One region of the Shewanella sp. W3-18-1 genome, then DNA from elsewhere that is predicted to be linked to it. Evidence: predicted binding sites of a transcription regulator. Region 1 holds the regulator's gene; the other holds the start of a gene.
The links. The regulator MetJ, encoded in region 1, represses methionine synthesis genes. The targets are predictions, from matches to a motif close to TAGACGTCTAGACGTCTA.
Positions count from the first base shown of each region.

Region 2: the regulator MetJ is predicted to act here: its motif matches at 1,966-1,983, upstream of metE (5-methyltetrahydropteroyltriglutamate--homocysteine S-methyltransferase).

Region 1 covers NC_008750.1:4,058,049-4,064,013, reverse strand. Annotated here, with positions in the region: partial or broken gene phsA (thiosulfate reductase PhsA) at 1-227, shown strand, start outside; gene SPUTW3181_RS18460 (4Fe-4S dicluster domain-containing protein) at 240-806, shown strand; gene nrfD (NrfD/PsrC family molybdoenzyme membrane anchor subunit) at 809-1,756, shown strand; gene SPUTW3181_RS18450 (sulfite exporter TauE/SafE family protein) at 1,862-2,605, opposite strand; gene metJ (met regulon transcriptional regulator MetJ) at 2,748-3,062, opposite strand; gene metB (cystathionine gamma-synthase) at 3,275-4,438, shown strand; gene SPUTW3181_RS18435 (bifunctional aspartate kinase/homoserine dehydrogenase II) at 4,450-5,965, shown strand, end outside.
Region 2 covers NC_008750.1:856,351-862,315, forward strand. Annotated here, with positions in the region: gene SPUTW3181_RS03980 (HDOD domain-containing protein) at 184-912, shown strand; gene SPUTW3181_RS03985 (LysR family transcriptional regulator) at 988-1,893, opposite strand; gene metE (5-methyltetrahydropteroyltriglutamate--homocysteine S-methyltransferase) at 2,094-4,364, shown strand; gene SPUTW3181_RS03995 (efflux RND transporter periplasmic adaptor subunit) at 4,719-5,965, shown strand, end outside.

The sequences.
Region 1 (5,965 bases):
CAATTCGTCTCACCAGTAGCGTAGGTACCGAAGAAGGTCATGCCTTAGTCACACTAGGTATTCGCCCAGATACTGTATTTGCTTATATGGGTTTCGGCTCTAAAAACAAAGAGTTGGTCAGAGCAACGGGCAAAGGTATCCACTGCGGAAACTTACTTCCCCACGTGACAGCACCTGTGTGCGGCATGAATGTGCACACTACGGGTGTCACGCTGGCAAAGCGCTAATCGGAGGCTTAAATGAATAAACGATATGTAATGGTGCACGACGAGAATAAGTGCATCGGCTGCCAAGCTTGTAACGTGGCGTGTCGCAGTGAAAATGGTGTACCTGAAGGTGTTACCCGCCTACAGGTACGTGTCGAAGGCCCCTATGGTGAAATGCCCAATCTGCATTTCAAATACCACAGGGTATCCTGCCAACAGTGTGAAGATGCACCCTGCGTTAAGGTGTGCCCAACGGGGGCTGCCTATGTGGGTGAAGACGGCATTGTTTCTATTCATGCAGATAAGTGTGTGGGTTGTATGTACTGTGTGGCGGCGTGCCCCTACAAAGTACGTTTTATGAACCCAGAAACTAAAGTCGCGGATAAGTGCAACTTCTGTAAAGACACGCGTTTAGCGCGGGGTGAAGAGCCTGCTTGTGTGACTGTGTGTCCAACCGATGCGCTTGTGTTTGGTGATGCCAATGATCCTAAGAGTGAAGTGGCCATCATGCTCAATACCAAAATCACTTACCAAGATAAAACCCATTTGGGCACTAAGCCTAGGGTGTATCGCGTTCCTACCAAAAGAGGGGGGATTTGATTATGAACAATACTTGGGGCGATATGACGCAATATGATCCAGTGACTTGGCATTGGGTTATCGCCGTCTACCTATTTATGGCGGGGTTATCCGCGGGCAGTTTACTGATTGGTATCGGTCTACGTTGGGCGAATAAGGAGCTTAACACAGGGGTTGAAAGCAGTATTCTTAAGGCGGCGGCCATTATTGGGCCTGTAGCGATCAGTTTAGGTTTGGCGTGCTTAGTGTTTGATTTAACCAAGCCATTCCATTTCTGGTTAATCTTGATTAACTACAACTTCCAGTCAGTGATGGCTATTGGGGTGTTGGCGCTGCTGGCTTATTCACCCTTGGCATTTGCCTATGCGATTCTCGTATTGCGTGACGATTTGCCAAAGTGGGGCTTAGGTTTCTTAGTGCCTATTGCTAAGTTACTTATGCCCTTTAGAAAGGTGATTGAAGTATTGCTGTTTGTCCTCGCTATTGGCGTAGGGGCTTACACTGGCTTCTTAATTTCGGCCATGAATGCCTATCCTATGCTCAATACTGCGGTACTGCCTGCACTGTTTTTAGTGTCAGGCTTATCGGCGGGCGCTGCGGCTAACGCGGTACTGGCGTTGCTGATGTTTAAGACAGACAGTCACGATAAAACGCTTGTCAAAATGCACGGTTTAGAATTGCCTGTGATGGCGATTGAAGTCATGTTCCTGTTTATGTTGTTCTGCGCCTTGTACTTTAAAGGTGGTGCTGCGGCTGCAGCACTGGCTTCATTGACAACAGGTGTTTGGGCAAGCGTATTCTGGATTGGCGTAGTGGGTATCGGCTTTGGTATTCCATTGCTGTTTATGCTGCTACCCGCTGCGACTCGCCATACTAAGGGCGCAATGATCATGGTTGCCTGCGCTAGCTTAACGGGCGTGCTCGCACTGAGACACTTTATTGTGTACGCAGGACAAAGCTACTTAAGCTGAGTGTAGATAGGCTTTACATATTGAGAGATAAAGAAAAAGCACTGGCAATGTCAGTGCTTTTTATTGTTTGAATCTTGAGAAGGTTTGCCTGTACAAGCAGGGCACTTATTGGGGTAATAGCTCGATAACCGACTTTACCGTTAACACTAAGGCGCTGATGGCACAGAGGGCTAATGTCGCCATTTTGGTTTTATGTTTATCGATGCGTCCCACGAGTTTACCTGCGACTAAATAACCCAAAATGACTGAGGGTAATAGCATTAAGGAGAGCCATAGGTGTTTGATCTCTAGCAAGCCTGTTACAGCTAAAATACACAGCGCAATCATAGAGCTAAAAATAAAGAAGGCCGATAAAGCTGCGCGGAACTGCGAGGCATCTTTGCCCGCCAATAAAATCGCCATTGGCGGGCCACCAATTGCGGCAATATTGCCGAAAATCCCTGAAACCACACCCGCACTGAAGAGGGTTGCTTTATTAACGGGGAGACTGAATTTATACAGGCTGAGAATAACCGCGATTGTCACAATGGCGGCGATGGATAAACCGAGTATGGGTTGAGGCGCAAACAGCAACAGGCTGGCACCGATAAAACCGCCGGGTACGCGACCGATAAGAGCATATTGCAAGCCATTGAATTCTAAATGACCGCGCTCACGCACTAAGGTAAGTAGCGCGATAGAGAATCCCATCGCAATAACGGGTGCAGGGACAAGCTGCGGATCGACGATATACAACAAGGGGCTAGCAACAACCGCAAGCCCAAATCCAATCAGGCTTTGGGTTAAGGCGCCCATAAACACGATTAGCGAGGCTAAGGCAAGTGTCTGGGGATCTATCATAGAAAACATAGGGTTCCTACATACCCAAAAATCTCAAGATAAACTCATCGCTTGAGATTATGTAGGCATAAACAAAAAGGGATCGTTAACGATCCCTATTGATGAGCAATGTGATCTTGAAAATAACAGCAATCTTGGAAGCGACGAGTCGCTATTCCATGTCTTCCCACTCGATCCCCATTTCGTCCATCAACAACTTGGCTTCGGCGGGAATACTATCTGGGTTGTCTTTTGACAGATCGTCATCGTTAGGCAATGGCTGGCCAGTGTAGGCGTGCAAAAATGCCTCACACAACAGCTCGCTGTTGGTGGCGTGACGTAAATTATTGACCTGACGACGAGTACGTTCGTCCGTAAGGATCTTAAGCACTTTGAGCGGAATCGACACAGTAATTTTCTTTACTTGCTCATTCTTCTTGCCATGTTCAGCATAGGGGCTGATATATTCCCCATTCCATTCAGTCATTGACTCACCTGTTATAACGCTAAATTCGGGGCAGATTTTAAACCCTTACAAACAACAGTCAAATTATTGCTACTATTTCTTAGGGATTGCAAACAGATTTCTTTATGTTTAGACGTCTAAACGTCTTAACGCCTATTGACGATGTGGTTGGGCTTAGGTACATTTAGACGTCCAGACATCTCTATCAGTCTACCGAATTTAGGAGTCCACCCATGGCAGAGCGTCAATTAGCCACACTGGCAGTGCGTCAGGGTATCGAAAGCGATACTCAATATGGTGCCGTTGTGCCACCGATTTATTTGTCGACTAATTACGCCTTCGATGGTCATAACAATCCCCGCGAATTCGATTACAGTCGTTCAGGCAACCCAACGCGCTGCATTTTAGGCGAAGCATTAGCCCAATTAGAAAAGGGCGCCACTGGCATAGTGACGTGCACTGGCATGGCAGCCATCACCTTAGTGACCACCTTACTCGGCCCAGATGATCTCTTGGTTGTGCCCCACGATTGTTACGGCGGTTCCTACCGTTTATTTACCAACTTGGCGAAGAAAGGCCAGTTTAAGCTGATTGTGGTGGACCAAACTGACAGTCAAGCGTTAGCCGCAGCCATAGCGCAGAATCCTAAGATGGTGTGGCTCGAAACCCCATCGAACCCGTTATTGCGTGTGGTGGATATCGAAGCCATTGCTAAGGCGAGCCATGATGTCGGCGCGCTGGTGGTGGTCGATAACACCTTTTTATCGCCGATATTGCAACAACCCCTATTGTTAGGTGCGGATATCGTTATCCATTCCACCACTAAATATATCAATGGTCACAGCGATGTGGTCGGCGGCGCTGTGGTCGCCAAAGATGCGCAAATCGGCGAAAGCTTACATTGGTGGTCGAACACTCTAGGCTTAACGGGGTCAGCCTTCGACAGTTATCTGACCCTGCGCGGCCTACGTACTCTAGCGGTACGCATTCGCGAACATCAAGCCAATGCCCTGCGCATTGTTGAGGTATTAACCCAAAGCCCTGTGGTGAGCAAAGTCTATTACCCTGGTCTTGCGGATCACCCTGGTCACGCCATTGCAGCCAAGCAGCAAAAAGGCTTTGGCGCTATGCTGAGTTTTGAGCTTAAGGGCGACGAGGCCGAAGTGGTGGCCTTTTTAGGTGCATTAAGTTTATTTAGCGTGGCAGAAAGTTTAGGTGGCGTCGAAAGTTTGGTGGCAGTGCCCGCTACTATGACCCACAGAGCCATGGAGCCGCAGGCGCGCTTCGAGGCTGGTATTAAAGACACCCTATTGCGTCTATCGGTGGGTATTGAAGATGCCGCCGATTTAGTTGCAGATATTCAAGCAGGATTAGCCGCCGTTGCGGCTTGTCAGTAGAGGAATAATAGATGGCACGTTGTCACTTACATAAATTTGGTGGCTCCAGTTTAGCGGATGCCGATTGTTATCGTCGAGTCGCCCATATCCTGTTAACCCACGGTCATAGTGATGATCTCGTGGTGGTCTCTGCGGCGGGTAAAAGCACGAATTTCCTGTATAAATTATTAGCGCTGCGTGATGCGGCTCAGCTATGGCAAGAAGAATTACAAGTGCTGATCAGTTACCAACAGGGGTTGATTGAGCAGTTGTTGTCGAATGAACAAGCCCGCGATCTGCGTGAGCGTTTGGCTACTGATAAAGCGCAACTTATCAGCTTGTTATCCTTGGATGCGCGCAATGATTACCAAATCAACCATGTGGTGAGCTTTGGCGAACGTTGGTCGGCACGTTTAATGGCGGCGCTACTGCGCGAATCTGGCGTGGCGGCAAGCCATGTGGATGCCTGTTCAATTTTAGTGGCCGATGAAGCCGCTGTGCCACAAATTCGGGTACAGGAATCCCGCGCTAAAGTACAAGCCCTATTAGCCGCGCATCCCAATGAACGCTTGGTGATCACAGGCTTTATCTGCGCTAACGAGCGTGGCGATACCTTATTACTTGGTCGTAATGGTTCAGATTTTAGCGCTAGCCTGATTGCTAGTCTTGCCGATATCGAGCGCGTGACGATTTGGACCGATGTGGAAGGGGTGTTCAACGCCGATCCTAATAAAATCAACGATGCCAAGTTACTAAAAAGTATGTCACTTGCCGAAGCCGATCGCCTAGCGCGTTTAGGCTCGCCAGTATTGCATTCGCGCACTTTGCAGCCGTTATTCAATACCGAAGTGAGCTTAGCGGTGCGTTCAAGTTATGCGTCCCACACCGACTTTACCTTAATCGCGCCCCACAGTTCGTCAGCGAGTGCGCCTGTGGTGACGAACCTCAATGCTGTTGTCCTGTTCGGCTTTAAACTCACAGGGGAGTTAACTCGTTTATTAGATTTATTGATTGCCGCGGGTTTAACGCCATTGGCCCATTGGACATCTGCCCATCAAAGGGTTGAACTTGCCTATACCGCTGAGAATCAAAAACAAGTTCAAAGATTACTCGATGCTGAGGCAGAAGCATTAGGGATCAGCGATCAGCAGATCAACACAGATTATGGTTTAGTCGCATTAGTGAGTGCCGACGCCGAACATTATCGCCGCAGCTTCGCCCGTTTACTGAGCCGTGATGCTAAACCTTTGTTCAGTGGCGATTTAAGTTTAGTGACGTTAGTGCCCCAGTCACAGGTGAATCTGTTAACCCAAAAAGTCCACCGCCGCTGCGCTGGCCCGCGTAAACGCATTGGCGTCTTACTGCTCGGTGTGGGCAATATTGGTGAGGCTTGGGTCAATCTCTTTAAGTCGGTTTCGCCATCACTGGACCATGAACTTGAGGCTAAGGTTGAGTTAGTGGGATTAGTTAGCTCCAGTAAGGCGTTGATCAAATCCGCTGGCATTAACTTAGCCAATTGGCAGACCGAATTCGAGGCAGATGCTACGC
Region 2 (5,965 bases), 1.5 Mb from region 1:
TAAAACAGTGGATTACAAAACATTTTTTTGTGCGGTCACTTTGAGTTACCGATGACCATATTAATTTATGGTTATCTTCATTACACAATCAATGACTAAGTGCTGAAATTCTTTGAATTTTGGGTATGATATGGGTCGTAATCGAATCATCTTAATTTTTAGTAAACAGGTGAAAAGTGTCTTATGACTGATCTTGAGCAACAGGTTTTTACTCAAGTTAGGGCGATCATCGCAAATGAAGAGCAAGTGATTGGCCGGAGAGGAATTCTCATTCCCCTTAAAAAAGCGATCCTTGCCGAAGGCGATATTCGTAATGTGATCGATATTATTTCGAGTGACCCTGCATTGGCGGCACATATGTTAATGCGTAGTAATTCTGCGCAGGCGGCCGTGGTGGCAAATCACAAATCTCGCTCATTAAAAGAAGCGTTGATCCGTTTAGGGCAGGTCAATATTTATCGTTATGCTTTCACTTTCTACCTTAAAGAACGCCTCGATGAGCTACCGCAGCCCTATAAAAAGTTAGTTCAAGGTTATTGGAAATTAACAGAAAGTATTGCGATTGATGCGGTAGACAGTTTGGTGGGTATGGAAGGCGTTGAGGTTGATCCCGATGAAGTACAAACCTTAGCGCTCTTTAGTGTTTTTGGCCAAATTATTGCGCTCACCGCATTTGCTTACCTTAATGCTAGTGCTGAGCAATCTTTCCCATTAAGTGTAATTAAGTCATTGATTGATAAACAGCAGCAAACCTTAACCATAGAAGCGTTTGAATCATTAGATTTAGATCAGGATCTGCGTCAAGAATTTATGATTGCCCATAATCTACGTCAGACTAGAAATCCCAATTCTCCAGGGTTAATTCTGCGCCGTATCTTATCTATGCGTGGACTATTAATGAATCCGCTGTAATTTTTAGATTTGATAGCATATTAGCCCAATAAAAAGCCTGCATTCGCAGGCTTTTTATTGGGCTTACTATCTGAATCAATTCGATTTATGCTGGCGGGATAAACCTTCACTTGCCACCAGTTGTAACCAATTTTGGATCAATGCTGAGTTTGCGCTGTGGCGGCGATAGGCGCCAAATAGCGGGCGTTTTAAGCCTTCTTGGCCGAGTTTTACCGTGGCGAGACTCAGTCCATGTCCTTCATTTATCGACCAACTTGGCAGTGCGGCTATGCCGTCTTTACAGGCGATGCGTTGCAATAACATCATGGTTAAATCACAGGTTTTTTGCTCGCCCGCCTCTATGCCCGCAGGCTCTAAAAAGTGGCGATAAATATCTAAACGCGTCAACGGCACCGGATAACTGATAATAGGCAAGTGTGCTAATTGCTTAGGGGTGACATAGGCTTCTTTTGCTAAGGGATGATCTTTTGCAACCACTAACTTCACTTCAAAATCAAACAAATGCTGGTAGGCGAGTGAATGCCCAGGCACAGGATCTGAGGTTAATACAATATCCAGTTCACCCATTTCTAGGGCATTGAGCGAGTCGAACAGGTGACGGCTCGACAAGTCTAACTCGGCTGCTGGATGATCTTGCCTAAATTGCTCCATCACAGGCATTAACCAGCGAAAACAGCTATGGCACTCAATGCCGACGCGCAACTGATTGGTTTCGGTTTCCAGCCCATTCTTCAAATCTGTCTCGGTTTCTAACACCTTAGGCAAAATCTCTTCGGCCAGATGCAGCAGGCGTGCACCTTCTTGGGTGAATGACAGTGGCTTACTCTTACGCACAAAAATGGGTGAGTTAATTCGTTGTTCCAACTCCTTAATCTGGTGGGAGAGGGCGGATTGAGTGACAAAACGTTTTTTGGCCGCGCCCGCCAAACTGCCGCTTTCTTTCAGGGCCATTAAGGTTCGCAGGTGTCTTAGTTCGATCATGTTCACTCCAAGTGAATTTCACTCATGTTGTGCTTGAAATCAATTCGGTTGCTGGGATAGAGACTAACACAATAAACTTCTAGACGTCCAGACGCCCATTGTTATTTATCAAGGCTGAAATGCTGAAAAGTGCCAAGAGAAAACAATCTGGTGGGTGCAAGTGCCGAATATGGCTTATCTCAAATAAAGGAAGATATGGTATGCAATTAAATAGTCTTGGGTTTCCCCGTATCGGGCGTCGTCGTGAATTGAAATTTGCCTTAGAAAAATACTGGCGTGGTGAGAGCACTCAGGCACAATTGCGTGAAGTGGCGAGTGAACTTCGCCGCAACCATTGGCAGTGGCAAGCTGCTGCTGGCATTGAGCAAGTTCCCGTAGGTGATTTTGCCTTTTATGATCAAGTGCTGACCTTAAGCGCGACTTTAAATGCCATTCCTGAGCGTCATCGTGGTGAAGGAGCAATCGATCTCGATACTTTATTCCGTGTTGCCCGCGGCAGAGCGCCAACGGGCCAAGATGCGCCAGCCTCTGAAATGACCAAGTATTTCAATACTAACTATCACTATCTAGTACCTGAGCTCAGCCAAAACCAAGTGTTTTCGATTGCCTATGAGCAGTTTTTTGAGGAAGTCAGCGAAGCGCAAGCGCTAGGCTATAAAGCCAAACCTGTGCTACTCGGCCCTGTTAGCTACTTGTTCCTTGCTAAAACTGTGGGCCAAGAGTTTGATAAGTTAAGCTTATTACCCAATTTATTAGCTGCTTATGCTGACATTTTGGCGCGTTTTGCTGCTCAGGGTGTGCAATGGGTACAGCTCGATGAGCCTATTCTCGCATTGGAGTTAGATGGTGAATGGCAAGCGGCGATCACTGAGGCGTATCAAGCCCTCAGCACTGCGAAGGTGAAGATCCTTCTTACCAGTTATTACGGCGGTATCGCACACCATCAAGCGCTGGTATCGGCCTTGCCGGTCGCGGGGTTGCATATCGATTTAGTCACAGCGCCGGATCAATTGGCAGTCTTTGCTAATGCGCTTGGTCAAGATCAAATTTTGTCGGCGGGTGTGGTCAATGGCCGCAACGTGTGGGCGGCAGAGGCGGATTTGATTGCCGAACGCATAGGCGCGGTTGCCCGTGATCTCGGAGATCGCTTGTGGATCGGTACTTCTTGCTCACTCCTGCACAGCCCTGTGGATTTAGAGGTGGAAGCCACGCTTGAGCCCGCGCTGCGTCAACAACTCGCGTTTGCGAAGCAGAAATTATTCGAGCTGGCCAATGTGCGCCAATTGCTACTGGCACCTGAATCGGTCGCGGCAAAAGAGATTGTGCAAACCTGTTTGGCACGCCGTGAGGCGAAAGCGCAGGCCGCCGACAGTCAAGTGATTGCCCGCGTTGCCGCGTTGACATCTGCCGATTATGAGCGCGTCAGTGATTTCAGCGTACGCCAAGCAGTGCAGCAGCAGAAATACCGTTTACCTCTGTTGCCGACCACCACCATTGGTTCCTTCCCACAAACACCGGCAATCCGTGGACTACGCAGTCGCTGGCGCAAGGGCGAGCTGAGTGATGCACAATATACTGAGCAATTACAACAAGTCACCCGCGATACTATCGACCGCCAGCTTAAACTCGGTATCGATGTGCTGGTTCATGGTGAGGCCGAGCGCAACGATATGGTGGAATATTTTGGTGAGCAGCTTGCGGGCGTTGGCTTTACCAAAAATGGTTGGGTGCAAAGCTATGGTTCACGCTGTGTTAAGCCGCCGTTGATCTATGGTGATGTTAGTCGTCCAAAGGCGATGACGGTTGATTGGGCCGAGTTTGCCCAAAGTCTCACCGACAAGCCTGTAAAAGGCATGCTGACTGGCCCTGTGACGATTCTGCATTGGTCATTCGCCCGTGAAGATATCGGCCGCGATGTGATTGCGACTCAGCTGGCGCTGGCGATCCGTGATGAAGTGGTGGACTTACAAAATGCCGGTATTGGCATTATACAAATCGATGAGCCCGCCTTCCGTGAAGGTCTGCCATTGAAACAAAGTGAGTGGCAAGCCTATTTAGATTGGGCGGTGAATGCCTTTAAACTCAGCGCTGCTGGGGTGATTGATGAGACTCAAATCCACACCCACATGTGTTACAGCGAGTTTAACGATACAATTGCCGCGATTGCTGCCATGGATGCCGATGTGATCACTATCGAGACTTCGCGTTCACGGATGGAGTTACTCAACGCCTTCGAAGACTTTGAATATCCCAATGAAATTGGCCCCGGTGTGTATGATATTCATTCGCCAAACACCCCAAGTGTGGAGGCCATGGTGCACTTAATCGAGAAAGCGGCACAAAAAGTGCCCGTACGTCAGCTGTGGGTCAACCCAGATTGTGGCCTAAAAACCCGCACTTGGGATGAAGTCGAACCCGCCTTAAAAAACATGGTCGATGCCACACGGGAACTACGTCGCCGACTAGGTTAATTGTTCACTTATTGATTATCAATAATATCAATAAGATAGAAGGCGGATGTTTATGCATCCGCTTTAATCCTTGAGTTATCGACTTACCATGTTTCGCCTGTTTGAGGAATATAGACCCCGATAATCTACAACCCGTCGATTCGGTATCGCACTAAATTGGCATTACAGCCTAAGCACCACTCAACCGTGTTTGCCTTGTAACTATCTACACAGATATTTGCAAATCTTTACCTGTTAACGACATTTCCTTCGTCTACTGTCTTATATTAACTCTATATACTACCTACATAATTTAATCTTTCTACGTGAGCAATATGCTTGCGGCTTTTTAGTTTATTGGATGTGAATATACCGATGAAAAAATCCTCAAAGCGTAAACTGCTGATTGTGATTAGCGGCCTTATTATCATTGGTGGGGGAGCATTTTCCCTGTGGTATAAACCAGAAACACCGCCAGCCTATGTTACAGAAGCGGTATATATCGGTGATATTGAAAGTACAGTGCTTGCAAATGGTACGTTACAGGCATTAAAGCAAGTCAGTGTTGGTGCACAGGTGTCGGGGCAGATTGACAGTTTGTTTGTACAGTCAGGTGATGAGGTTAAGCAAGGCGATTTAATTGCTCAAATCGACAGCTTGGCACAACAGAATACGATCAAAGAAGCTTTAGCCTCACTGAAAATTATCAATGCTCAATATCGTGCAAAGCAAGCACAAATACAGCAAGCCAAACTTGAGTTTGTTCGTCAACAACAAATGCTAGCAGATAATGCTAGTTCTCGAGCGTCTTATGAAGCGGCAGAAGCAACTTTGACTGTTTATCAAGCTGAAATAGAACAATTAGAGGCTCAAAAACAACAGGCTGAAATTAAAGTTGATAGTGCCAAGATTGATTTAGGTTATACCAAAATTACCGCGCCTATGGATGGCACCGTTGTATATTCTGCTGTCGAAGTTGGGCAAACCGTTAACGCGAATCAAACGACACCAACCATAGTTGAAATGGCACAGCTTGATACTATGACCGTCAAGGCTGAAATATCAGAGGCTGATATTATCAACGTTAAACCTGGCCAAGCTGTTTACTTTACGATTCTTGGACAACCTAATCGTCCCTATCACGCGACCATTAGGGCAATTGAGCCGGGACCGACTTCAATGGAGAGCAGTAGTAGTTCAAGTTCAAGCTCAAGCACGACAGAAGCTATTTACTACTACGGTTTATTTGATGTGAAAAATCCAGATCGTACTTTACGTATTGGAATGACAACCCAGATTTCAATTGTGCTTGCTAAAGCAGAGAACGCATTACTCGTGCCTTCACAAATCTTACGGATTAAGCCAAGGGATAAGCAAACTGCACCGCAGCTAGATAAAGACAAAGATACGCAGTCTAGCGAACCTAAGCGTCATCGTGGGCCTCAGTATCAAGTACCAGTATTAGTGAATAATCAAGTGCAATACGTGGATGTCACCGTAGGTATTAACAACAAAATTAATGCCGAAATTACCTCAGGTTTAAATGAAGGCGACTTAGTTGTGCTGGGTATGCCTTCATCGGAAGAGAGCAGCAAACTGCGCCGCCCACCTAGTGTGAGGTT